Regions from separate parts of the Erwinia sp. INIA01 genome, predicted to be linked through region 1. Evidence: predicted binding sites of a transcription regulator. Region 1 holds the regulator's gene; each other region holds the start of a gene.
What was found. The regulator PurR, encoded in region 1, represses purine synthesis genes. The targets are predictions, from matches to a motif close to CANGCAAACGTTTGCNTG.
Positions count from the first base shown of each region.

Region 2: purE (5-(carboxyamino)imidazole ribonucleotide mutase) is a predicted target of PurR. The motif match lies at 2,616-2,633, and genes of this name have one in related genera.
Region 3: OMR58_RS02670 (NCS2 family permease) is a predicted target of PurR. The motif match lies at 1,939-1,956, and genes of this name have one in related genera.
Region 4: cvpA (colicin V production protein) is a predicted target of PurR. The motif match lies at 3,636-3,653, and genes of this name have one in related genera.

Region 1 is NZ_JAPDNC010000020.1:35,775-41,488, reverse strand. It holds gene OMR58_RS24335 (alkene reductase) at 1-134, shown strand, start outside; gene gloA (lactoylglutathione lyase) at 278-685, shown strand; gene rnt (ribonuclease T) at 788-1,438, shown strand; gene OMR58_RS24320 (Grx4 family monothiol glutaredoxin) at 1,534-1,872, opposite strand; gene OMR58_RS24315 (C40 family peptidase) at 2,238-3,101, shown strand; gene cydH (cytochrome bd-I oxidase subunit CydH) at 3,167-3,256, opposite strand; gene purR (HTH-type transcriptional repressor PurR) at 3,552-4,577, shown strand; gene punR (DNA-binding transcriptional activator PunR) at 4,601-5,515, opposite strand; gene punC (purine nucleoside transporter PunC) at 5,627-5,714, shown strand, end outside.
Region 2 is NZ_JAPDNC010000009.1:24,080-29,793, forward strand. It holds gene cysS (cysteine--tRNA ligase) at 1-1,128, opposite strand, end outside; gene ppiB (peptidylprolyl isomerase B) at 1,366-1,860, shown strand; gene lpxH (UDP-2,3-diacylglucosamine diphosphatase) at 1,863-2,579, shown strand; gene purE (5-(carboxyamino)imidazole ribonucleotide mutase) at 2,726-3,235, shown strand; gene purK (5-(carboxyamino)imidazole ribonucleotide synthase) at 3,232-4,299, shown strand; gene ybbP (putative ABC transporter permease subunit YbbP) at 4,926-5,714, opposite strand, start outside.
Region 3 is NZ_JAPDNC010000002.1:161,901-167,614, forward strand. It holds gene soxS (superoxide response transcriptional regulator SoxS) at 1-353, opposite strand, end outside; gene soxR (redox-sensitive transcriptional activator SoxR) at 499-966, shown strand; gene OMR58_RS02665 (glutathione S-transferase family protein) at 1,008-1,670, shown strand; gene OMR58_RS02670 (NCS2 family permease) at 2,014-3,363, shown strand; gene OMR58_RS02675 (Na+/H+ antiporter) at 3,559-5,208, shown strand; gene OMR58_RS02680 (LysR family transcriptional regulator) at 5,254-5,714, opposite strand, start outside.
Region 4 is NZ_JAPDNC010000003.1:52,508-58,221, forward strand. It holds gene OMR58_RS05885 (DedA family protein) at 1-260, shown strand, start outside; gene accD (acetyl-CoA carboxylase, carboxyltransferase subunit beta) at 429-1,340, shown strand; gene folC (bifunctional tetrahydrofolate synthase/dihydrofolate synthase) at 1,407-2,669, shown strand; gene dedD (cell division protein DedD) at 2,659-3,426, shown strand; gene cvpA (colicin V production protein) at 3,721-4,206, shown strand; gene purF (amidophosphoribosyltransferase) at 4,242-5,714, shown strand, end outside.

The sequences.
Region 1 (5,714 bases):
TTGGCCGCAGCTATATTTCTAACCCGGACCTGGTCGAGCGCCTGCAGGCTGGCGCGCCGTTCAACGAACCGCGTCCGGAAACGTTCTACGGCGGCGGCGCAGAAGGCTATACGGATTATCCTGTCTTAGGATAATTGCGCTAAGTTAAGCGGCACATTTGTGATATAATAGATTGTTTTAATAGCGATAATTGCTACGACACTCGCAGTCGTAACGATTATCGCTATACTGTTTTTCTAACGTCATCCGCCGATGACGCCAAAAAAAAGAGGATGTTATGCGTTTACTTCACACCATGCTGCGCGTTGGCGACCTGCAACGTTCTATCGATTTCTACACCAAAGTGCTGGGCATGCGTCTGCTGCGTACCAGTGAAAATACCGAATATAAGTACACCCTCGCCTTCGTTGGCTACACCGAAGAGAGCGAAGGTGCCGTTATCGAACTGACCTACAACTGGGGCGTGGACAGCTACGATCTCGGTAACGCCTATGGCCATATCGCGCTGGGCGTGGATGATGTTGCCGCAACCTGCGATCGCATTCGCAACGACGGCGGTAACGTCACCCGCGAAGCCGGCCCGGTTAAAGGCGGCACCACGATCATCGCCTTTGTTGAAGATCCGGATGGCTACAAGATTGAACTGATTGAGAATAAACACGCCGGTCACGGCCTGGGCAATTAAGTTCCTCTGAGGGCCTGCGGGCCCTCCTTCTCACCTGCCTGCTGCATCACGTAGCAAAGTTTGCCATAATACGCCCTGCCTTTTTGCGCCAATGAGAAGCTGATGTCTGAATTAAATGAACTGAATACTCTGAGCAGCCGCTTTCGCGGTTTCTATCCGGTAGTGATCGATGTGGAAACTGCGGGATTTGATGCCAAAACGAACGCACTGCTGGAAATCGCCGCCGTCACCTTAAAAATGAATGAAGATGGCTGGCTGGAGAAAGATGAAACCCTGCATTTTCACGTAGAGCCTTTTGTCGGTTCAGTTTTACAGCCGGAAGCGCTGGCCTTTAACGGCATCGATCCCAGCAACCCCCTGCGCGGTGCCGTCAGCGAATATGAAGCGCTGCACGCCATCTTTAAGCTGGTTCGTAAAGGGATTAAGGATACCGGCTGCAGCAGAGCGATTATGGTGGCGCACAACGCCACATTCGATCTGAACTTTATGAATGCGGCGGCGGAACGTGCCAGCCTGAAGCGCAATCCCTTCCATCCCTTTGTGACCTTTGATACCGCCGCGCTCAGTGGACTGGTTGTTGGGCAGACCGTACTGGCTAAAGCCTGCATCGCGGCCGGAATCACCTTTGACAGTAGCCAGGCGCACTCCGCGCTGTACGACACTACACAGACGGCAGATTTATTCTGTGAGCTGGTCAACCGCTGGAAGCGTCTGGGCGGCTGGCCACTGGCCGTGCCGGAAGCGGAGTCCTGAGCCGTATTAACTCTGCGGCGTGCATTAACCACCGCGCTGACAATATAAAGACGAAAAAAAACCCTGCTTAGCAGGGTTTTTTTATTGCCACCGGCTTATTCAGCAGCGGGGGCTGGGTACTTCTGCGCAGTCTCTTTGATCAGCTGCTGCAGTTCACCGCGCTGGAACATTTCGATAATGATATCGCAGCCACCGACCAGCTCGCCGTCAACCCACAGCTGTGGGAAGGTTGGCCAGTTAGCGTAACGCGGCAGTTCAGCACGAATATCCGGGTTCTGCAGGATATCAACGTAGGCAAAACGTTCGCCGCAGGCAGAAAGAGCCTGAACGGCCTGTGCGGAGAATCCGCAGCTTGGCAGCTTTGGAGAACCTTTCATATACAGCAGGATTGGGTTTTCTGCGATCTGGCGCTGAATTTTTTCAACAGTACTCATAAATGACTTCCTCAGTACGATACTTCGTGTTTAGTTATTGTAGCGATTCTGCTCCGCCGTTGAAAACGACATTTTATGCAGCCCTGATGAACAGAACGCAACAAAATGCAAAATTATGAAAACAAAATAACATTTTCCTATCATCGTTGCAGCGTTTCTCGATGTTGGATTACTTTTTTTTGTTGAGTTAAGCAGCTGATTGCGTTCAATAATTCACCATTTACTTAATCTGTCTTATTGAAACAAAAAACACCTTACCTTTTGTTAAGAAGTTAGATTAGAATTGCCCTAACCCCTGCAAATTGCAGAATTCTTTTTCGATTGCCATGCAGTCATTACACTGAGTTTAACTGTTAATGGGAACGTTGCGTTTAATCATCACGCTTAGCATGCTGGCCTTTGCCCAGCTGTTCTTTAATATGGCGCATGCATCGCCTCATGCTCCCGTTAACGCAAATCAGCATAAAGTTGACCACAACTCTGCGCGTGAGGATGAACGCCGCAAGCGTCGGCCGGTTAAAGCGGCTGCCACGAAAAAAGTCAAAGAACCCCTCATTAAAAAAACCAAAGAGCCTGCGCTTAAGAAAACCAAAGTTTCTGCTACCCAGAAGGCAAAGCTGAAAAAGAGCCAGGAAGCGACGGCCTCACGCGAAGTAAAAACCACCCACATCGGTAAGATGGAGAAAAAACGCTACGGCCGCGAGCGTCTCGCCTCTTTACAGACCAAAAAAGGCAAGAAAGGCCCGCTGCGTGCTATCGAGCGCGATGAGGCTGAATCCCCTGAATCACCGCTGAAGTTGAGCAAAGCGCACCGCGCGCGCTATCAGAAAGCGCGTGAAACGGCGATGAACAAACTGATGGGCCAGTTGGGTAAACCCTACCAGTGGGGAGGCGCATCACCGTCAACCGGTTTCGACTGTAGCGGACTGGTGTGGTATGCCTATAAGGACCTGGTGAAGTTTAAGATCCCGCGTACGGCAAATGAGATGTATCACCTGCGCGATGCTGCGCCGATCAAACGCGATAAACTGGAGAAAGGCGACCTGGTGTTCTTCCGCATCAACGGACGCGGTACCGCCGATCACGTTGGCGTATATCTTGGTGGTGGAAAATTCATTCAGTCACCGAGAACCGGCAAAGACATTCAGGTAAGCGCGCTGGGCGATGATTACTGGCAGGAGCACTATATTGGTGCCCGTCGAATGATGACGCCAAAAACAATTCGCTGATTGCGCAACGCGGTAAGCGATTGCTGAATTGCTAATCGGGAGGAGCCATGCTCCTCCCGATTTTTTTAGTGCAGAATAGCCGTAAAGCTAAATGCAATAATCATCAGTAGCGCACCCACCGTGGTCAGCAGTGAGAATTTCAGATCGGTACTCATCGTCTCTCCTTAATAACCCTGCAAAATGTATGCACAAAGATTTTCCCACAGTTCCCCGTAAAAATCTCGTTTTCTCTGCGCAGCCTTGTTAGAATTCCTCTTTTCCGTTGCGCAACAGTAGCGGATAACGGTTTTTGCCAGCTCTGCAGTCACTCTACGGACGATTTTTTCCCCTTTCCGACCCGTTGCGACAGCATCCAAACCACTTTGGTCTGGTGGGAAAAGGCTGCACCCAGGCAAACGTTTAACCAACCTGTTATCAAATAGTTACGATAACACCAGGAGCATAAGTTTAATGGCAACAATTAAGGATGTGGCAAAGCGAGCCGGGGTGTCTACAACCACGGTTTCCCACGTAATTAATAAAACGCGCTTTGTAGCCGAAGAGACCCGTGAAGCGGTGTGGGCAGCAATTAAGGAATTGCACTATTCCCCCAGCGCCGTGGCACGCAGTCTGAAGGTCAACCACACCAAAACCATCGGCCTGCTCGCCACCTCCAGCGAAGCGCCCTATTTTGCCGAAATTATTGAAGCCGTGGAAAACCGCTGCTTTGCCAAAGGCTATACCCTGATCCTTGGGAATGCACATAACGACCTGAACAAACAGCAGGCTTATCTGTCGATGATGGCGCAGAAGCGCGTCGACGGGCTGCTGGTGATGTGCTCTGAGTACCCGGATTCATTAATCTCGATGCTGGAAGACCACCGCAATATCCCGATGGTGGTCATGGACTGGGGTGAATCGCGCGGAGATTTCACCGATACCGTGCTGGATAACGCCTTTGAAGGCGGCTATCTGGCCGGGCGTTATCTGATTGAGCGTGGGCATCGTGATATCGGTGCCATCCCGGGACAGCTGGAGCGTAACACCGGCGGCGGTCGCCATGCGGGGTTCCTCAAGGCGCTGAACGAAGCCGGGATTACACTGCGTGAAGAGTGGCTGGTTCAGGGCGACTTTGAACCTGAATCCGGCTATCGGGCCATGCAGCAGATTCTGGGGCAGAAACAGCGCCCGACCGCCATCTTCTGCGGCGGCGACGTCATGGCGATGGGTGCAATTTGCGCCGCGGACGAGATGGGCCTGCGCGTTCCACAGGATATTTCAGTGATCGGCTATGATAACGTGCGCAACGCACGCTATTTCACACCGGCGCTGACCACGGTGCACCAGCCGAAAGAGCGGCTGGGAGAAACCGCGTTCGATATGCTGCTCGATCGCATCACCAGCAAGCGTGAAGAACCGCAGACCATTGAAGTTCATCCGTCACTGATTGAACGCCGCTCCGTGGCCGATGGTCCGTTCCGCGACTATCGCCGCTAATCCCTTGCTCGTTTACCGTTCGCTCAGGCGGACGGTTCACTCAGCCATTCAGCATTCAGCGTATCGCTGTCGCCAACATAATCCAGCAGCCAGCGCAGCGCCGGTGATGCACTCTGTTCCGACCAACTCAAGCAGCATGGGCTGATCGGGAACGGGTTTGCCAGCGTCAGTTCCGCAATTCCCCCTTCAGCAATCCAACCCTGGGCAAAGTGCCCCGGGATCATGCCGACGCACAGTCCGGCGCGCAGGCAGTCTAACGCGCTGTCCCAGTCCGGGACCACCAGCCGCCGCTGATTATCCAGCGTCCAGGTGTTACGCTTCGGCAACGCGCGCGAGGTGTCCTCCAGCGTCAGAGATGGCCATTCCCGCAGCAGATCGTCGCTAAGCGGTCCCGTCTGTTGCAATAAGGGATGATCCGCCTGCACGACACAGCGCCAGTTAAGGCTGCCCATATCGCGAAAGGCGAAGCGCCCGCCCACCGGCACCGCCTGCGTAGCCCCGATAGCCGCATCAACGCGGCCATCCGCCAGCGCATCCCATACGCCGTTAAACACTTCGGGGAAGATATGCAGTTCCATATCGGGGAAGTGACGGTAGAAATCGACGATAAGCTGACGGGTACGCTGCGGCCTGACGATGCGGTCAACGGCGATATTAATCTGACCGCGCCAGCCGTTAGCCACCTGCTGACAGCGGCGTCGTGTGGCAAGCATTTTTTTGATAACAAAACGCCCTTCTTCGCTGAACACCCGTCCCGCTTCTGTCAGTACCACATCGCGATGGCGGCGCTCAAACAGGCTGACGGCCAGCCACTGCTCCAGCTGGCGTACGGTATAGCTCACCGCAGAAGGCACGCGGTGAAGCTCAGCCGCTGCGGCGGTAAAACTGCCGGTTCTGGCAACGGCTTCAATCACTTCCAGAGAATGTTCTGACCACATCGCTTTGCCTGCAAATTTTTTCAACGGAACTGACGAATATTAGCGTTTCACAAGCGTAAGTGCATCCCTTTACACTCCCTGCGATAAAAAACTGCCCTGTACGAGTAAAATATGCCTTCAAAATTCTTTATCGTTTATCTGGCCATGCTGAGCATGCTGGGTTTCCTTGCTACCGATATGTACCTGCCCGCTTTTGGTG
Region 2 (5,714 bases), on a different contig from region 1:
AGCGGTTTTATCTTCTGACTTCAGGCGGTTAACCTCACGCGCCAGGTCGAACAGCGCCGAGTAGGCTTCCGGCGTGTTGAAGTCGTCATCCATCGCCTCGCGGAAGCGGGCTTCAAACGCTTCGCCACCGGCAGGCGCTGCCGACGCATCGGTATTACGCAGCGAGGTGTAGAGGCGTTCCAGCGCAGCGCGCGCCTGGTTCAGGTTATCTTCGCCGTAGTTCAGCTGGCTGCGATAGTGGCCGGACATCAGGAAGTAGCGCACGGTTTCCGCGTCGTAGTGCGCCAGCACGTCGCGCACGGTAAAGAAGTTGTTCAGCGATTTTGACATCTTCTCGCGGTCAACCATCACCATGCCGGAGTGCATCCAGTAGTTCACATACGGGCCATCGTGGGCGCAGGTGGACTGAGCAATTTCGTTTTCATGGTGTGGGAACATCAGATCGGAACCACCGCCGTGAATGTCAAAGTGGTGGCCAAGCTGTTTGCAGTTCATCGCCGAGCACTCAATGTGCCAGCCCGGACGACCGTTGCCCCACGGCGATGCCCAGCCCGGCTCATCGGACTTGGACATTTTCCACAGCACGAAGTCCATCGGGTTGCGTTTTACATCAGCCACTTCCACGCGCGCACCGGCCTGCAGCTGTTCCAGATCCTGACGCGACAGCGAACCGTAGGTCGGGTCGCTGTCTACGGAGAACATCACGTCGCCGTTGCTGGCGACATAGGCGTGCTCACGGGCGATCAGCGTGCTCACCAGTTCGATGATTTCATCAATATGGCGGGTCGCACGCGGCTCCTGGTCCGGCGGCAGAATGTTCAGCGCGGCAAAATCGGTGTGCATTTCGGCAATCATGCGGTCGGTCAATTCACCGATCGTTTCGCCATTCTCGTTGGCACGCTTGATGATTTTGTCATCAATATCGGTGATGTTACGCACGTACTTCAGTGAATAGCCGAGGTAACGCAGATAGCGAGCCACTACGTCAAACGCCACAAAGGTCCTGCCGTGTCCAATGTGACAGAGGTCATAAACGGTAATGCCGCACACGTACATGCCAACTTGACCGGCATGGATAGGTTTAAATTCCTCTTTTTGACGACTCAGGGTGTTGAAAATCTTTAGCATTGAGACATTCCGTTTTAGGCGTGTGCGGGGTTAATGATAAAAATGATAATCCCGTATTCTGACGCATTTTTCATGCCAGCGCTACGCCAGGTATCGCTATAGCGCGGATGTTGTTATGCAGCAGGGCTGACTCGCCATCACATTTTGTGATATAAGACCCGTCTGCCGCACGGAGCGGACATTTGTCCATTCCACCGGCGCGCATTCTTAATACTCTAACCCTGACAGGATGAAAATATGGTCACTTTCCAGACTAACCACGGCGATATCGTAATCAAAACCTTTGATGACAAAGCGCCGGCAACCGTAAAAAACTTCCTGGAGTACTGCCGTGAAGGCTTCTACGACAACACCATTTTTCACCGCGTAATTAACGGTTTCATGATTCAGGGCGGCGGTTTCGAACCTGGCATGAAGCAGAAAAACACCAAAGACGAGATCCGCAACGAAGCGAACAACGGTCTGAAGAACACCAAAGGCACCCTGGCGATGGCGCGTACTCAGGCTCCTCACTCTGCTACCGCACAGTTCTTTATCAACGTTGCCGACAACGACTTCCTGAACTTCCGTGACGAAAGCCTGCAGGGCTGGGGTTACTGCGTGTTCGCTGAAGTGGTTGAAGGTATGGACGTGGTTGAGAAAATCAAAGCCGTTTCTACCGGCCGCAGCGGTATGCACCAGGACGTGCCAAAAGACGACGTGATTATCCAGAAAGTTACCGTCAGCGAGTAATAATGTCGCACACGCTGTTTATCGCAGATATTCATCTGTGTGTTGAGGAACCGGCAATTACTGCCGGTTTTCTTCATTTTTTACGCCGGGAAGCGCAGCATGCTGACGCCCTCTATATTCTTGGCGATCTGTTTGAGGCCTGGATCGGCGACGACGATCCGAATCCACTACACGCCGAAGTCGCTCAGGCTCTGAGCCAGCTCAACATCCCCTGCTTCTTTATTCACGGCAACCGCGATTTCCTGGTCGGCAAACGCTTTGCCCGCGCGGCAGGCATGACTCTGCTGCCGGAAGAGCAACTGCTGGATCTTTACGGTAAGCGCGTGCTGATTATGCACGGCGATACGCTCTGTACCGACGATGTCGGCTATCTGCGTTTCCGTGCCAAAGTGCATCAGCCCTGGCTGCAAAAACTGTTCCTCGCCCTGCCGCTGTTTATTCGCCAGCGTATTGCGGTGAAAATGCGCGCCGGAAGTAAAGAGGCGAACAGCAGCAAAGACATGGCGATTATGGACGTGAATCAGCAGGCCGTTGTGGCAGTAATGCATCGCCATCATGCGCCAATCCTGATCCACGGCCACACCCATCGCCCGGCGGTACATCAGCTGATGGTTGACGGTCACCCGGCCGAAAGAATTGTTCTGGGTGCCTGGCACGAGCAGGGATCGATGATCCGAGTCAGTGCAGAAGAGACGGCGCTGATTTCCTTCCCGTTCTGAATCAAAATTTTGCCCTGAGATGGCGTGATAATCCGCTACGCAACCGTTTTCCTTGCCGCTGACTCATGCTATTCTCTCAGCCCTTCCCATCGGGTAGCCCCAGGGTTACTACGGTGACGTTTTACAATCACAGGAGTCAGCCCCGCATGTCATCTAACGCCGCACCGGCCCGCATTGCTATTGTTATGGGTTCCAAAAGTGACTGGGCAACCATGCAGTTTGCAGCGGAAATCCTCACCAGCCTGGACGTTCCCTTCCACTGTGAAGTGGTTTCTGCCCACCGTACCCCGGACAAGCTGTTTAGCTTTGCCGAACAGGCTGCGGATAACGGCTATCAGGTGATTATTGCAGGCGCAGGCGGCGCGGCTCACCTGCCGGGTATGCTGGCAGCCAAAACGCTGGTTCCGGTGCTGGGCGTGCCGGTACAGAGCGCGGCACTGAGCGGCGTCGACAGCCTTTATTCCATCGTGCAGATGCCACGCGGCATTCCGGTTGGCACGCTGGCGATTGGTAAAGCCGGTGCGGCCAATGCAGCCTTGCTGGCGGCGCAAATCGTTGCCCTGCACGATGCCGAGCTGGCAACACGTCTGGCGGCATGGCGTCAGTCCCAGACCGATGAAGTGCTGAACAACCCGGACCCACGGGGTGAGGCATGAAACCGGTTTGCGTATTAGGTAACGGACAGCTTGGCCGCATGCTGCGCCAGGCGGGGGAACCGCTGGGGATCGCCGTTTATCCGGTCGGTCTGGATGCGGAACCGGAAGCGCTGCCGATTGCAGCCAGCGTAATTACCGCTGAAATTGAACGCTGGCCGGAAACCGCGCTGACTCGCGAACTGGCAGGTCATAACGCCTTCGTTAACCGCGATATTTTCCCCCAGCTTGCCGACCGTCTGACACAAAAACAGCTGCTTGACCGGCTGGGTCTGGCCACCGCGCCGTGGCAGCTGCTTTCCTCCGCCGACCAGTGGCCGCAGGTGTTTACCACCCTCGGTGAACTGGCAATCGTCAAACGCCGTACCGGTGGCTACGACGGACGCGGACAGTGGCGCCTGCGCGCGAATGAAACCAATTCATTACCGGAAGAGTGCTACGGCGAGTGCATCGTTGAGCGCGGCATTAACTTCTCCGGCGAAGTGTCGCTGGTAGGCGCGCGCGGGCACGATGGCCGCACGGTATTCTACCCGCTGACTCATAACCTGCATCAGGACGGTATTCTGCGTACCAGCGTCATGCTGCCGGTGGTGAATGCTGCCCATCAGCAGCAGGCCGAGCAGATGCTGTCAGCCATCATGAACGAGCTGAACTACGTCGGCGTGATGGCGATGGAGTGCTTCGTGGTGCCGGAAGGTCTGCTGATTAACGAGCTGGCCCCGCGCGTGCACAACAGCGGCCACTGGACGCAGAATGGCGCATCGATTAGCCAGTTCGAGCTGCATCTGCGGGCGATCCTCGATCTGCCTCTGCCGAAGCCGGTGGTGAGCAGCCCGGCGGTGATGGTGAATCTGATCGGTACTGACGTGAATCTTGACTGGCTGCAGCAGCCGCTGGTGCATCTGCACTGGTACGATAAAGAAGTGCGTCCGGGCCGTAAGGTCGGGCACCTGAATCTTTCTGACGTTAGCACCGCAGCATTGAGCGACGCGCTGAATGCGCTGGTGCCGATGCTGTCGGAAGAGTACGCCAGCGGGATTGCCTGGGCGGTTGAGAAGCTGGGCTGATCGCTTTTTGCTGAGCTTTACTGGTTGGAAAAAACGGACCTTTTGAGGTCCGTTTTTTTATGGCTGTTACCCCTGAATCCGGCTAATCGGTGTCGGGTTTTTGTCGCGGGAAGATCGTCGTCGGGCATATCGGTGTCGGTCAGTTTCGCGGACTCGGCGTGAACACGTCCGTGTGGCCTCGATTCGCGCGTCCCTACGCTCAACGGTCCGCGAACCTGACCGACACCGATTGCCCGTTCATCATGACGTTGCTGCTCGCTACAACTGACGTTAACCATTACAGCCTGTAACATCCAAGCCCCACCCACAATAAGCAAGATCCCCCTGCCTTTTCATTCCAACGACACCGCGTTCCGGGAGCCGAACGGTGGGTGCCCTGGCCGCAGCATCCGCAGCGCTGAACGAAGAGAGGAAGCCAGGATTCGGCCGCATGGACGCGGCCGAAAAGCGTAGCCGGGGCAGGACGCCCCGTCTACGCTGGTCCGACAGGCTGACGAGCGAAGTGAAGGGACCGCGCAGCGGCGCGAGGACCCACCAGGCCAGGGCACCCACCGGTCGGCGCGAACACCATGCCTGGCAGATGCCAAGCTCGAACACCACGCCTCGCAGATACTAGCCTAACGATCTCACCCCGCCTCATATCCCCGGAACAGCGCCCTGCCCTTCAGCAACCGCACGCCCAGCCAGCCACCGCACAGGGAGAGCAGCAGTGCACCGGTCAGCGGCAGCACCAGCCACAGCACGAAATCCGGCTGCCACGGGAAGTCGAAGACTTTCCGCTGTAATCCCCACAGCGCCACCTCCGCACCGATTGCCGCCGCCGCGCCGGACACTACGCCCAGCAGTGCAAACTCGCACCACAGCGTACCGCGCAGCAGCTTTTTACCCGTACCCAGCGTGCGATACACCACCAGCTCCTGACGCCGCTGGCGCATGCCCACCTGGATCTGCGCCAGCAGCAGCAGCACGCCACAGGCGGTCACCAGCACCACCATAATTTCCAGCGCCTGGCTCACCTGCGCCAGTACCTGCCCGATCTGCCGCAGAATACTGCCGATATCCAGCAGGCTCAGAGTCGGAAACTCGCGGTTTAGTTGCACCAGCAGCGCATTGTTATTATCCAGGCGGAAGCTGGTCAGCCAGGTCTGCGGCTGCGCATCCAGCGCGCCCGGCGGGAAGATAAAGAAGAAGTTCGGCTTCAGGCTTTCCCAGTCCACTTTGCGCAGACTGGTGATTTTCGCCGTAAAGTCCTGGGTATCGCCGGTAAAGGTCAGCGTGTCGCCCAGCTTCACGCCCAGCCTTCCCGCCAGTTCCTCCTCCATCGACGTTTCACCCGCTTTTGGAGGCCATGTACCTGCGGTGAGCGGGTTATGATCCGGCAGGTCGCGCTGCCACGTCAGATTCAGCTCGCGGTT
Region 3 (5,714 bases), on a different contig from region 1:
AAATTCCAGCTGCCGCGCTGGAGTGCCTGGCGACGCATGGTGTGGCGATAGGCGGTCGGCGTTTGCGAGAACTGACGGCGGAACACGCGGGAAAAAGTCTGCTGTGAGTCGTAGCCATACTGCATGGCGATATCAAACACCGGGCGCTGGGTTTTCCGCAGCTCTTCTGCCGCCAGCGTCAGGCGGCGCTCGCGAATATAGCCCCCCAGCGTTTGCTTGGTTACGGTGCGGAACATGCGCTGTAGATGCCATTTCGAATAGCCCGATTTGGCCGCCACTTCATCAATCGACAGCGTTTTATCAAGATTGCTTTCGATCCAGTCGGTAAGGGTGCGGATGATGTCATCATGCATACATTTTTCTCCCTGGTTCTGCGTCAAATCTGGCCGCCATAACAACTGACGTATCAGAAACGGATGGGCACGATGGAACACGCATCTCGCCCTTTCAATGGAGGCTGAGTATAATTCCTCAAGTTAACTTGAGGTAAAGAGCTAAATGAAAAAAAGCGGCAACTCCCCCAACAAGCGTGAACTGACCCCCGGCGACGTGGCGCAGCGCTGCGGTGTCGCAGTTTCTGCGCTGCATTTCTATGAAAGCAAAGGATTAATCAGCAGCCATCGCAACGCGGGGAATCAGCGCCGCTATACGCGAGACGTGCTGCGCCGGGTGGCGATTATCAAGATTGCCCAGCGTATCGGCATTCCGCTGGCGACAATTGGCGACAACTTAATGCAGTTCCCGCCGGGTAAACGCATGTCGCCGAGAGAGTGGGCGGTGCTGTCGAAGCAGTGGCGCGACGAGCTGGATAGCCGTATCGAAATGCTCACCCACCTGCGTGACGATCTGGATGGCTGCATCGGCTGCGGTTGCCTCTCCATGGAAGACTGCCCGCTGCGTAACCCGAATGACCGACTGAGCGAACAGGGGACCGGGGCGATCCTGCTGGATGTGAAAAGCAGCTGAGCCAAACCTATACTTCAGATTTGGCGTTGACAGGAGCGAGCATGATCACCGTACATCATCTGAACAACTCCCGTTCGCAGCGCGTGCTGTGGCTGCTGGAAGAGCTGGACGTGCCTTATCAGATCAAGCGCTATCAGCGAGAGCCGAGCATGCTGGCCCCCGAAGCGCTGAAAAAAATCCATCCGCTGGGGAAATCACCGGTTATCACCGATGGCAACCGGGTGATTGCCGAGTCCGGCGCGATTCTGGAGTACCTTGAGTCGCGCTATGACGACGAAGAAAGGCTGACTTTAATAGAAGAAGAGGAGCAGCTGCAATCCCGCTATTGGCTGCACTATGCCGAAGGATCGCTGATGCCGCTGCTGGTGATGAAGCTGATTTTCAGCCGGATGGGTCAGGCACCGGTGCCCTGGCTGCTCAGGCCGGTTGGCAGCGCGTTTGGCAAAGGGGTGCAGAAAGCGTATCTGGACAAGCAGCTGGCCACCCATCGGAAGTTCATCGAGCAGCACCTGGCGCAGCATGCGTGGTTTGCCGGCAGCCGCTTCAGCATTGCCGACGTGCAGATGAGCTTTCCACTGCTGGCGCTGACCGCGCGAGGTGGTCGTGCAGACAGCCCGGGGATTCAAAACTGGCTGGATAAAATTCAGCATCGCGGTGCCTGGCAGCGTGCGTTGCAAAAGGGCGGTGAAATCACTCTCTCCTGACGGATTTTTCGCGCTTTCTCAGCTGTTCATAAGAAAGCGCTATTTTTGCCGTACCGCGTATCTCTATAAAGTTTCTTTTAAGCCGGGATTCACGTTGAATCACCGAGTTGCCGATTATGGAATAAATAAAGATAACCGTGAACAGGTGTTGAAAACAGACCGTTAAACGCTGGATAATCGTTTGCCTTTTAATTAAGCATCTAAATTACGCGGTTATAAACACGAAAAAAGGAAACCTTATTCTTTTTCTCGTGAATATTGCATCGAAGACGCAAACGTTTACGTCCATTTGCTTCAACGGTGCCACGCAGCAATAGTTCATAAGAAATTTCAGGGGATTACTATGTCGACTCCTTCTAAACCGGCCGGTGGTACGTTAGACACCTGGTTCAAAATATCCGCGCGCGGTAGCAGCGTGCGTACCGAAGTTCTGGCCGGTCTGACCACGTTTCTGGCCATGGTGTATTCGGTCATTGTGGTGCCGGGCATGCTGGGCAAAGCCGGTTTCTCACCGACGGCGGTATTTGTTGCCACCTGTCTGGTTGCCGGATTTGGCTCATTGTTGATGGGACTGTGGGCGAATTTGCCAATGGCTATCGGCTGCGCCATCTCCCTGACTGCCTTCACCGCCTTTAGTCTGGTGTTGGGTCAGCAGATTAGCGTGCCGGTTGCGCTGGGCGCGGTGTTCCTGATGGGTATCCTGTTTACCGTCATCTCCGCAACCGGGATTCGCGCCTGGATACTGCGCAATTTACCGATGGGCGTGGCGCACGGTACTGGCGTAGGTATCGGTCTGTTCCTGCTGCTGATTGCCGCCGACGGCGTTGGCCTGGTCGTAAAAAACCCGGCTCCGGGCCTGCCGGTAGCGCTGGGTCACTTCGTCTCCTTCCCGGTAATTATGTCGCTGCTGGGGTTGGCGGTGATTTTTGGTCTGGAAAAACGCCGCGTCCCCGGTGGCATCCTGTTAACCATTATCGGAATTTCAGTGATTGGGCTGATCTTTGATCCTTCAGTGAAATACCAGGGCCTGTTTGCCATGCCGAGCCTGAGCGATGCGCAGGGCAACTCTCTGGTGTTCAGCCTGGACATTCTCGGTGCGTTGCAGCCTGCGGTACTGCCAAGCGTGCTGGCGCTGGTGATGACGGCGGTATTTGATGCCACCGGCACCATTCGCGCCGTTGCCGGTCAGGCGAACCTGCTGGATAAAAACAATCAGATTATCGACGGCGGTAAAGCGCTGACCAGCGACTCGGTGAGCAGCATCTTCTCCGGTCTGGTGGGCGCAGCGCCTGCGGCGGTGTATATCGAGTCTGCGGCCGGTACGGCGGCGGGCGGTAAAACCGGCCTGACGGCGGTGGTGGTTGGCGTGCTGTTCCTGCTGATCCTGTTCCTGTCGCCGCTGGCGTATCTGGTACCGGGCTATGCGACCGCACCTGCGCTGATGTACGTTGGCCTGTTGATGCTGAGCAACGTGTCGAAAATCGACTTCGATGATTTCGTTGATGCGATGTCCGGCCTGCTGGCCGCGGTATTTATCGTGCTGACCTGCAACATTGTGACCGGCATTATGATCGGTTTCGGTTCGCTGGTGATTGGCCGCATTGTGGCCGGTGAATGGCGCAAGCTGAATATCGGCACCGTGGTTATCGCGGTAATACTGGTTGCCTTCTATGCGGGCGGCTGGGCGATTTAATCCTGTTCCGGGGCCGAAATCTTCGGCCCCACCTTCAGATGTCACTGAATTTTCCCCTCGACGCACATCCTGTTTTTCATCAGTTTATTTATTTGCTTTACTATAACCAGTGTCTTACGGCGCTGCCGGATAGGGCATGGCTCTTGCCTTGCCGGCGTTCACCTGCACACAACTGGAAGATAAATAAAGGAAAACATGGAAATCTTCTTTACCATCCTGATCCTGATGCTGGTCGTTTCGCTGTCGGGCGTCGCCGCGCGAATGATCCCATTTCAAATCCCCCTGCCGCTGGTTCAAATCGCCGTGGGCGCGCTGCTTGCCTGGCCGACGTTTGGTTTGCATGTCGATTTTGACCCGGAGCTGTTCTTAGTGCTGTTTATCCCGCCGCTGCTGTTTGCCGACGGCTGGAAAACCCCCACCAGTGAATTTTTGCACCACGGGCGCGAGATTATCGGCCTGGCGCTGGTGCTGGTACTGATTACCGTGGTGGGGATTGGCTACCTGATTTACTGGCTGGTTCCGGGCATCCCGCTGATCCCGGCGTTTGCCCTGGCGGCGGTGCTGTCACCGACCGATGCCGTGGCGCTGTCCGGCATCGTTGGGGAAGGGCGCATCCCGAAAAAGATTATGGCGATCCTGCAGGGCGAAGCGTTGATGAACGACGCATCGGGCCTGGTATCGCTGAAGTTTGCCGTCGCGGTGGCGATGGGCACTATGGTGTTTACCGTTTCCGGCGCCTCGCTGGAATTCCTCAAGGTGGCGATTGGCGGCCTGCTGGCGGGTATCGCTATCTGCTGGCTGTACGGTAAATCCCTGCGCCTGTTCAGCCGCTGGAGCGGTGACGACCCGGCAACGCAGACCGTGCTGCTGCTGCTGCTGCCGTTTGCCTCCTACCTGATTGCGGAACACATTGGCGTTTCCGGCATTCTGGCCTCGGTCGCCGCCGGGATGACCATCTCCCGCTCCGGCATTATCCGCCAGGCTCCGCTGGCGATGCGCCTGCGCGCCAACGGGGCCTGGCAGATGCTGGAATTCGTCTTTAACGGCATGGTGTTCCTGATGCTGGGCCTGCAGCTGCCGGGCATTCTGGAGATTTCCGTGCGGCAGGCCGATGCCGATCCCAACGTGGAACTGTGGGCGCTATTTGCTTCCGTTGTCACCATTTACGCCGCGCTGATGCTGGTGCGCTTTGGCTGGCTATGGGGCATGCGTTACATCAGCCGCCATATGCTGAAGAAGCGCCCGATGGAGTTTTCCAGCTATACCACCCGTGAGCTGCTGATCGCCTCCTTCGCTGGCGTGCGCGGTGCGATTACCCTCGCTGGTGTGCTGTCGATTCCGCTGCTGTTAAGCAACGGCAACGACTTCCCGGCACGCTATGAGCTGGTGTTTCTCGCGACCGGCGTGATCCTCTTCTCCCTGCTGGTGGGCGTGGTGATCTTACCGCTGCTGCTGCGTGGGATTGAAGGGACCGATAAAACGGGTCACCGCCGTGAAGTGCAGATGGCACGAGCGGTCATGGCCGGAACGGCGATTGAAAGCCTGTACAAAATGGAAGAGCGCCTGCTGGCCGATAGCGAAGAGACTTCCGACCCTGAGCTGCTGAAAGAGGTCAGTTCGCGGGTGATTGGTAATCTGCGCCGCCGGGTGGATGGCAAAGAGGATCTGGAGCGCGCGCTGTATGCGGAGAATCTGGAACGTCGCTTCCGCCTGACCGGCCTGCGTGCCGAGCGCGGCGAGCTGTATCACCTGCGTGCTACGCAACAGATCAGCGACGAAACGATGCAAAAGCTGCTGCACGACCTTGACCTGCTGGAAACGCTGCTGAGCGAAAAAGAAGAGTAATATTGTACAGGGCGGCCGTTGAAATGGCCGCCCTTTTTTATGATGTTAAACCGCCAGTCCTGGCGTGCTGTCCGGCCAGAACTCGCGGCAGCAGGCAATCCACGCCTGGGCGCTGCGCGACAGATAGCTTCCCTCCCGCCAGATCAGCCCCAGCTTCCACACCAGGTCCGACTCCAGCGGCAGCCACAGCAGCTGGCTTTTATCCAGCCGCTGGCAGATCGGCTCGGGCAGGATAGCTACGCCCATTCCGGCCTGTACCATCGCCGCCAGAAAGTCCCACTGCCCGCTGCGGACGGCGATCTGCGGCGTGAAGCCGCTGGCCTGAAAAGCGCGCATCAGCTGGCGGTTAAGGGAGAACTCTTCGTTGTAGATGAGAATCGGCTGCCCGGCCAGTTCGCTGAGTTTGAGGTGCGTGCGCCGCAGCCAGGCTTCGGTACGCGGCACCAGCACGCACAGCGGATGGCTCATCAGCGGCAGTGCGTTAAGCGGCAGATCGTCGGCTACCG
Region 4 (5,714 bases), on a different contig from region 1:
TGCCAATCGTTCGTACTTTCGCGCCGTTTGTGGCCGGAATGGGTAAAATGTCCTATCGTCATTTTGCTATTTACAACGTATCGGGCGCGCTGCTGTGGGTGCTGCTGTTTACCTATGCCGGTTATCTGTTTGGTAACATGCCGATGGTGCAGGAAAACCTTAAGCTGCTGATTGTGGCGATTATCCTGCTGTCTATTCTGCCGGGTGTAATCGAAGTGTGGCGTCATCGCCGCGCGGCGCGTCAGCAGAAACAGCAGTAACAGAAATCATCAGGCGATACCCGTCCGACCAGATTTTTATCCACAGTCACGGGCGGTTATGGTTTAATGAGCGACAATTTATGGTTTGTGCCGCCGGCTTTTTTGCGGCACAAAAAAGAAAAACTGGCTTACCCTGCGGGGAACCAGGTTCAAACAGAAAGGTCATCAATGAGCTGGATTGAACGAATTCTCAATAAGAGCACAATCACCCCATCGCGTAAGGCAAGCATTCCTGAAGGCGTCTGGACCAAATGTGACAGCTGCGGGCAGGTTCTTTATCGTGCCGAGCTGGAGCGTAATCTGGAAGTCTGCCCGAAATGCGATCACCATATGCGTATGCATGGTCGTGACCGTCTGAACAGCCTACTGGACGAAGGTTCAACCACTGAACTGGGCAGCGAGCTGGAACCGAAAGATGTGCTCAAGTTCCGGGATTCCAAAAAATACAAAGATCGTCTTGCGGCTGCTCAGAAAGAGACCGACGAAACCGACGCGCTGATCGTGATGAAAGGTACCCTGCATGGGATGCCGGTTGTTGCTGCGGCGTTTGAGTTCTCCTTTATGGGTGGCTCAATGGGTTCCGTGGTTGGCGCGCGCTTCGTGCGTGCGGTTGAGCGGGCGCTGGAAGATAACTGCCCGATGATCTGCTTCTCCGCTTCCGGCGGTGCGCGTATGCAGGAAGCGCTGATGTCGCTGATGCAGATGGCGAAAACCAGTGCTGCACTGGCTAAGATGCAGGAGCGCGGTCTGCCCTATATCTCCGTGCTGACCGACCCAACCATGGGTGGCGTCTCCGCCAGCTTCGCGATGCTGGGCGATCTGAATATTGCTGAACCAAAAGCGCTGATCGGCTTTGCGGGTCCACGCGTTATTGAGCAAACGGTACGTGAGAAACTGCCACCGGGCTTCCAGCGCAGTGAGTTCCTGATTGAAAAAGGCGCGATTGATATGATCGTTCGCCGCCCGGTTATGCGCTTCAAACTGGCCAGCCTGCTGGCTAAAATGATGAATCTGCCTGCCCCGCAGGAAGAAGAAGTCAAAGAGGCCGAAGCGACCGGCCCACAGAGCCAAGAGGCCTGACCGATGATGAGAAAGAGGTCTTCGGGCCTCTTTCACCAATGAACCGTAACTTTGTGAACGGGACACATGGATAATCTTCCTCAAGCCACGTCGCCTCTTGCCACGTGGCTTTATTATCTTGAGCATTTACACTCTCAGGCTATTGAACTCGGGCTGGATCGTATCCGCCGGGTTGCCACCTCACTCGATCTGTTAACACCCGCTCCGAAGGTCTTTACCGTTGCCGGTACGAACGGCAAGGGCACCACCTGCCGCACGCTGGAAACCGTACTGATGGCTGCCGGTTATCGCGTGGGCGTGTACAGCTCTCCACATTTAATCCGCTACACTGAACGTGTACGCATTCAGGGCGAAGAGCTGGCCGAGTCGGCGCATACCGCGTCGTTTGCGGCCATTGAAGCCGGGCGCGGAGAGACCTCGCTGACCTATTTCGAATACGGCACGCTGTCGGCGCTGTGGCTGTTTAAGCAGGCGCAGCTGGACGTGGTCATTCTCGAAGTCGGTTTGGGTGGGCGGCTGGATGCGACCAATATCGTTGATGCGGACGTTGCGGCGATCACCAGCATTGCGCTGGACCACGTTGACTGGCTTGGCCCGGACCGCGAAAGCATCGGCCGTGAAAAGGCCGGAGTGTTTCGCCAGGGGAAACCGGCCATCGTCGGGGAACCTGATATGCCGTCAACCATTGCCGACGTGGCGCGAGAGGTTGGCGCGCAGCTGCAGCAGCGCGATCGCGACTGGTCTTACAGCCTGACCGACGGCGGCTGGTCGTTCCGCGATGCCAGCGGCAGTATTGAAAACCTGCCGCTGCCGCAGGTGCCGCTGCCGAATGCCGCCACCGCGCTGGCTGCACTGCGGGCGTCGGGTCTGTCGATTGATGAGGCCACTATTCGTGCCAGTCTGCATCAGGCAATCCTGCCCGGCCGCTTCCAGACCGTGGCGCATTCACCGCAGGTGATTCTGGACGTGGCGCATAACCCGCACGCGGCCGCGTATCTTGCCGGTCGGCTGGCGGAACTGCCGCAGCGCGGTAAAGTTCACGCGGTAGTGGGGATGCTGCACGACAAAGATATCGCCGGGACCCTGGCCTGCCTCAGTCCGCAGGTGGATTACTGGTATTGCGCACCGCTGGAAGGCCCGCGCGGTGCTTCTGCCGAGCAGCTGATTGCCCATCTTAGCGGGGCGCAGGCGTTTGGCTCCGTGGCCGATGCCTGGCATCAGGCGATGCAGCAGGCGGCGGAACAGGACATTGTGCTGGTGTGTGGGTCATTCCACACCGTCGCACACGTAATGGAAACGATGACAGCGGAGAACGGCAGTGGCAAGTAAGTTTCAAAACCGTTTAGTCGGCACCGTTATTATTGTTGCGCTGGGCGTGATCGTGCTGCCTGGCCTGCTGGATGGTAAAAAGAAACACTATAAGGAAGAGTTCGCGGCCATTCCGCTGGTGCCGAAACCAGGCGACCAGCAGGAGACCGAACTGGCACCGCCGGTAACGCAGTCGCTGCCGGCGCAGCCGCCGGAAGGGGCAAGCGAAGCCATCAGCCGTGCCGACGGGGAAAATTCCTCGCAGGCCGACAGCGGATCGACCGCGCCGAAGTCGAACAATCAGCCCACGCTGGTTTCGCCGCCGCCGGTGCAGCAACAGCCGGTCCAGCAACCGGTACAGCAGCCGCCGAAAGTGGTTGAAAAGCCGAAGCCGGTAGAGAAACCGAAACCGGTGGAAAAACCGGTCGATAAGCCGAAGCCGATTGAGAAGCCTCCTGTTCAGCAGCAGCAGCAGACTCAGCCTAAGGTGGAAACGCCTGCTGAGAAACCGGCTGCCGCTGAAGCCGCACCGACCGGCCAGGCGTATGTGGTCCAGCTGGGTGCGCTGAAAAATGCGGCCAAGGTTAACGAAATCGTCGCGCAGCTGCGGCTTTCGGGCTATCGTGCTTTCACCGTGCCAGCAACGCCGGTTGCCGGACAGATCACCCGTATCTACGTCGGTCCGGATGCATCGAAAGCCAAAATGCAGGCGGCAGTCGGTGAGCTACAGGGCATTTCCGGCCTTGGTGGCGTCGTCAAGCCCTGGGGTGCACGCTAGTCGCCCCTGCGGATTGAGCGGAAACAACAATAGCTGTAACAGGTGCCACCCGTTGAAGCGCGGTGTGGCACCGGGCTGTGTCTGGCCGAAGGCAACATGATATAAAGCAAATCAACGAATTGCATTCTGGCGTGGTGAGCGGCAGGAATGTCGCCCACCCGACGGTTTTTTCAGCGTTTTCGTTTATTTAAAACGACGCAGGAAAACCCTACGCAAACGTTTTCTTTTTCTGTTAGAATTCGCCCCGAACTGGATGCAGGGGCGTTTTCACGATTACTGTCACTGGAAGAGTTCATGGTCTGGATAGATAACGTCATTATTGCGGTTATAGCTTTTTCGGCTCTGGTTAGCCTGATCCGTGGGTTTATTCGGGAAGCACTTTCTCTCGTCACCTGGGGATGCGCATTCTTTGTCGCCAGTCATTACTTCTCCTACCTTGCCGTCTGGTTCACAGGATTTGAAGACGAGCTGATTCGGAATGGAATCGCCATTGCAGTGTTATTTGTTGCCACGCTAATCGTTGGCGCAATCGTTAACTATGTAATTGGTTCGCTGGTTGAGAAAACCGGCCTGTCGGGTACCGACAGAGTACTGGGCGTCTGTTTTGGGGCACTGCGTGGCGTACTGATTGTGGCCGCTATGCTGTTTTTCCTCGATACATTCACCGGCTTTTCCAAAAGCCTCGACTGGCAGCAGTCGAAGTTAATCCCTCAGTTCAGTTACATTATCGGGTGGTTCTTTGACTACCTGAAGAGTACGTCGAGTTTTTTGCCCCGGTAATCGCACCGGGGTTGCGGCTATGAGGAAATGTCAATATGTGCGGTATTGTCGGGATCGCCGGTTTTATGCCGGTCAACCAGTCGATTTATGACGCGTTAACGGTGCTTCAGCACCGTGGGCAGGATGCCGCAGGCATCGTTACCATCGATGCATTAAATTGCTTCCGCCTGCGTAAAGCAAACGGTCTGGTCAGCGATGTATTTGAAGCCCGCCACATGCAACGTATGCAGGGTAATATGGGTATCGGCCACGTGCGTTACCCAACCGCAGGAAGCTCCAGCGCTTCTGAAGCCCAGCCCTTCTATGTGAACTCTCCTTACGGGATTACACTGGCCCATAACGGCAACCTGACCAATGCGCACGAGCTGCGTAAAGAACTGTTTGAAACCGGTCGCCGTCATGTTAATACCACGTCGGATTCTGAAATCCTGCTGAACATCTTTGCGCAGGAAGTGGATCGTTTCCAACAGGACCCGCTGGAAGCCGAAAATATCTTTTCCGCCGTTGCCGCTGTGCATCAGCGCGTGCGCGGTGCCTATGCCTGCGTAGCGATGATTATCGGTCACGGTCTGGTTGCTTTCCGCGATCCGAACGGCATTCGTCCGTTAGTGATCGGCAAGCGCGCGCTGGTTGATGGCCGTACCGAGTATATGGTGGCCTCTGAAAGCGTGGCGCTGGATACGCTGGGCTTTGAGTTCCTGCGCGATGTTGCCCCAGGCGAAGCGGTTTACGTGACTGAAAAAGGTCAGCTGTTTACCCGCCAGTGCGCTGAGAATCCAAAGGTTAACCCGTGCCTGTTCGAGTACGTTTACTTCGCGCGCCCGGACTCCTTCCTCGACAAGATTTCGGTGTACAGCGCACGTGTGCGTATGGGCACCAAGCTGGGTGAGAAAATCGCCCGCGAATGGGAAGATCTGGACATCGACGTGGTGATCCCAATCCCTGAAACCTCCTGCGATATCGCTCTGGAGATGGCACGCATTCTTGATAAGCCATACCGTCAGGGTTTTGTGAAAAACCGTTACGTTGGCCGTACCTTTATCATGCCGGGACAGCAGCTGCGCCGCAGTGCGGTTCGCCGTAAGCTGAATGCTAACCGTGCGGAATTCCGCGGTAAGAACGTGCTGCTGGTGGATGATTCTATCGTGCGCGGTACGACCTCCGAGCAGATTATCGAAATGGCCCGTGAAGCCGGTGCGAAAAAAGTGTACCTGGCGTCGGCGGCTCCGGAAATTCGTTTCCCGAACGTCTACGGCATTGATATGCCAAGCGCTACCGAGCTGATTGCTCACGGCCGCGAAGTGGAAGAGATTCGCCAGCTGATCGGTGCCGATGCGCTGATTTTCCAGGACCTTGACGATCTGATCGAAGCGGTGAAGGAAGAGAACCCGGATATCGCCCAGTTCGAATGTTCGGTGTTCAACGGTATTTACGTCACCAAAGACGTCGACCAGCAGTACCTTGAGTATCTGCAGTCGCTGCGTAATGACGATGCCAAAGCGATGGCG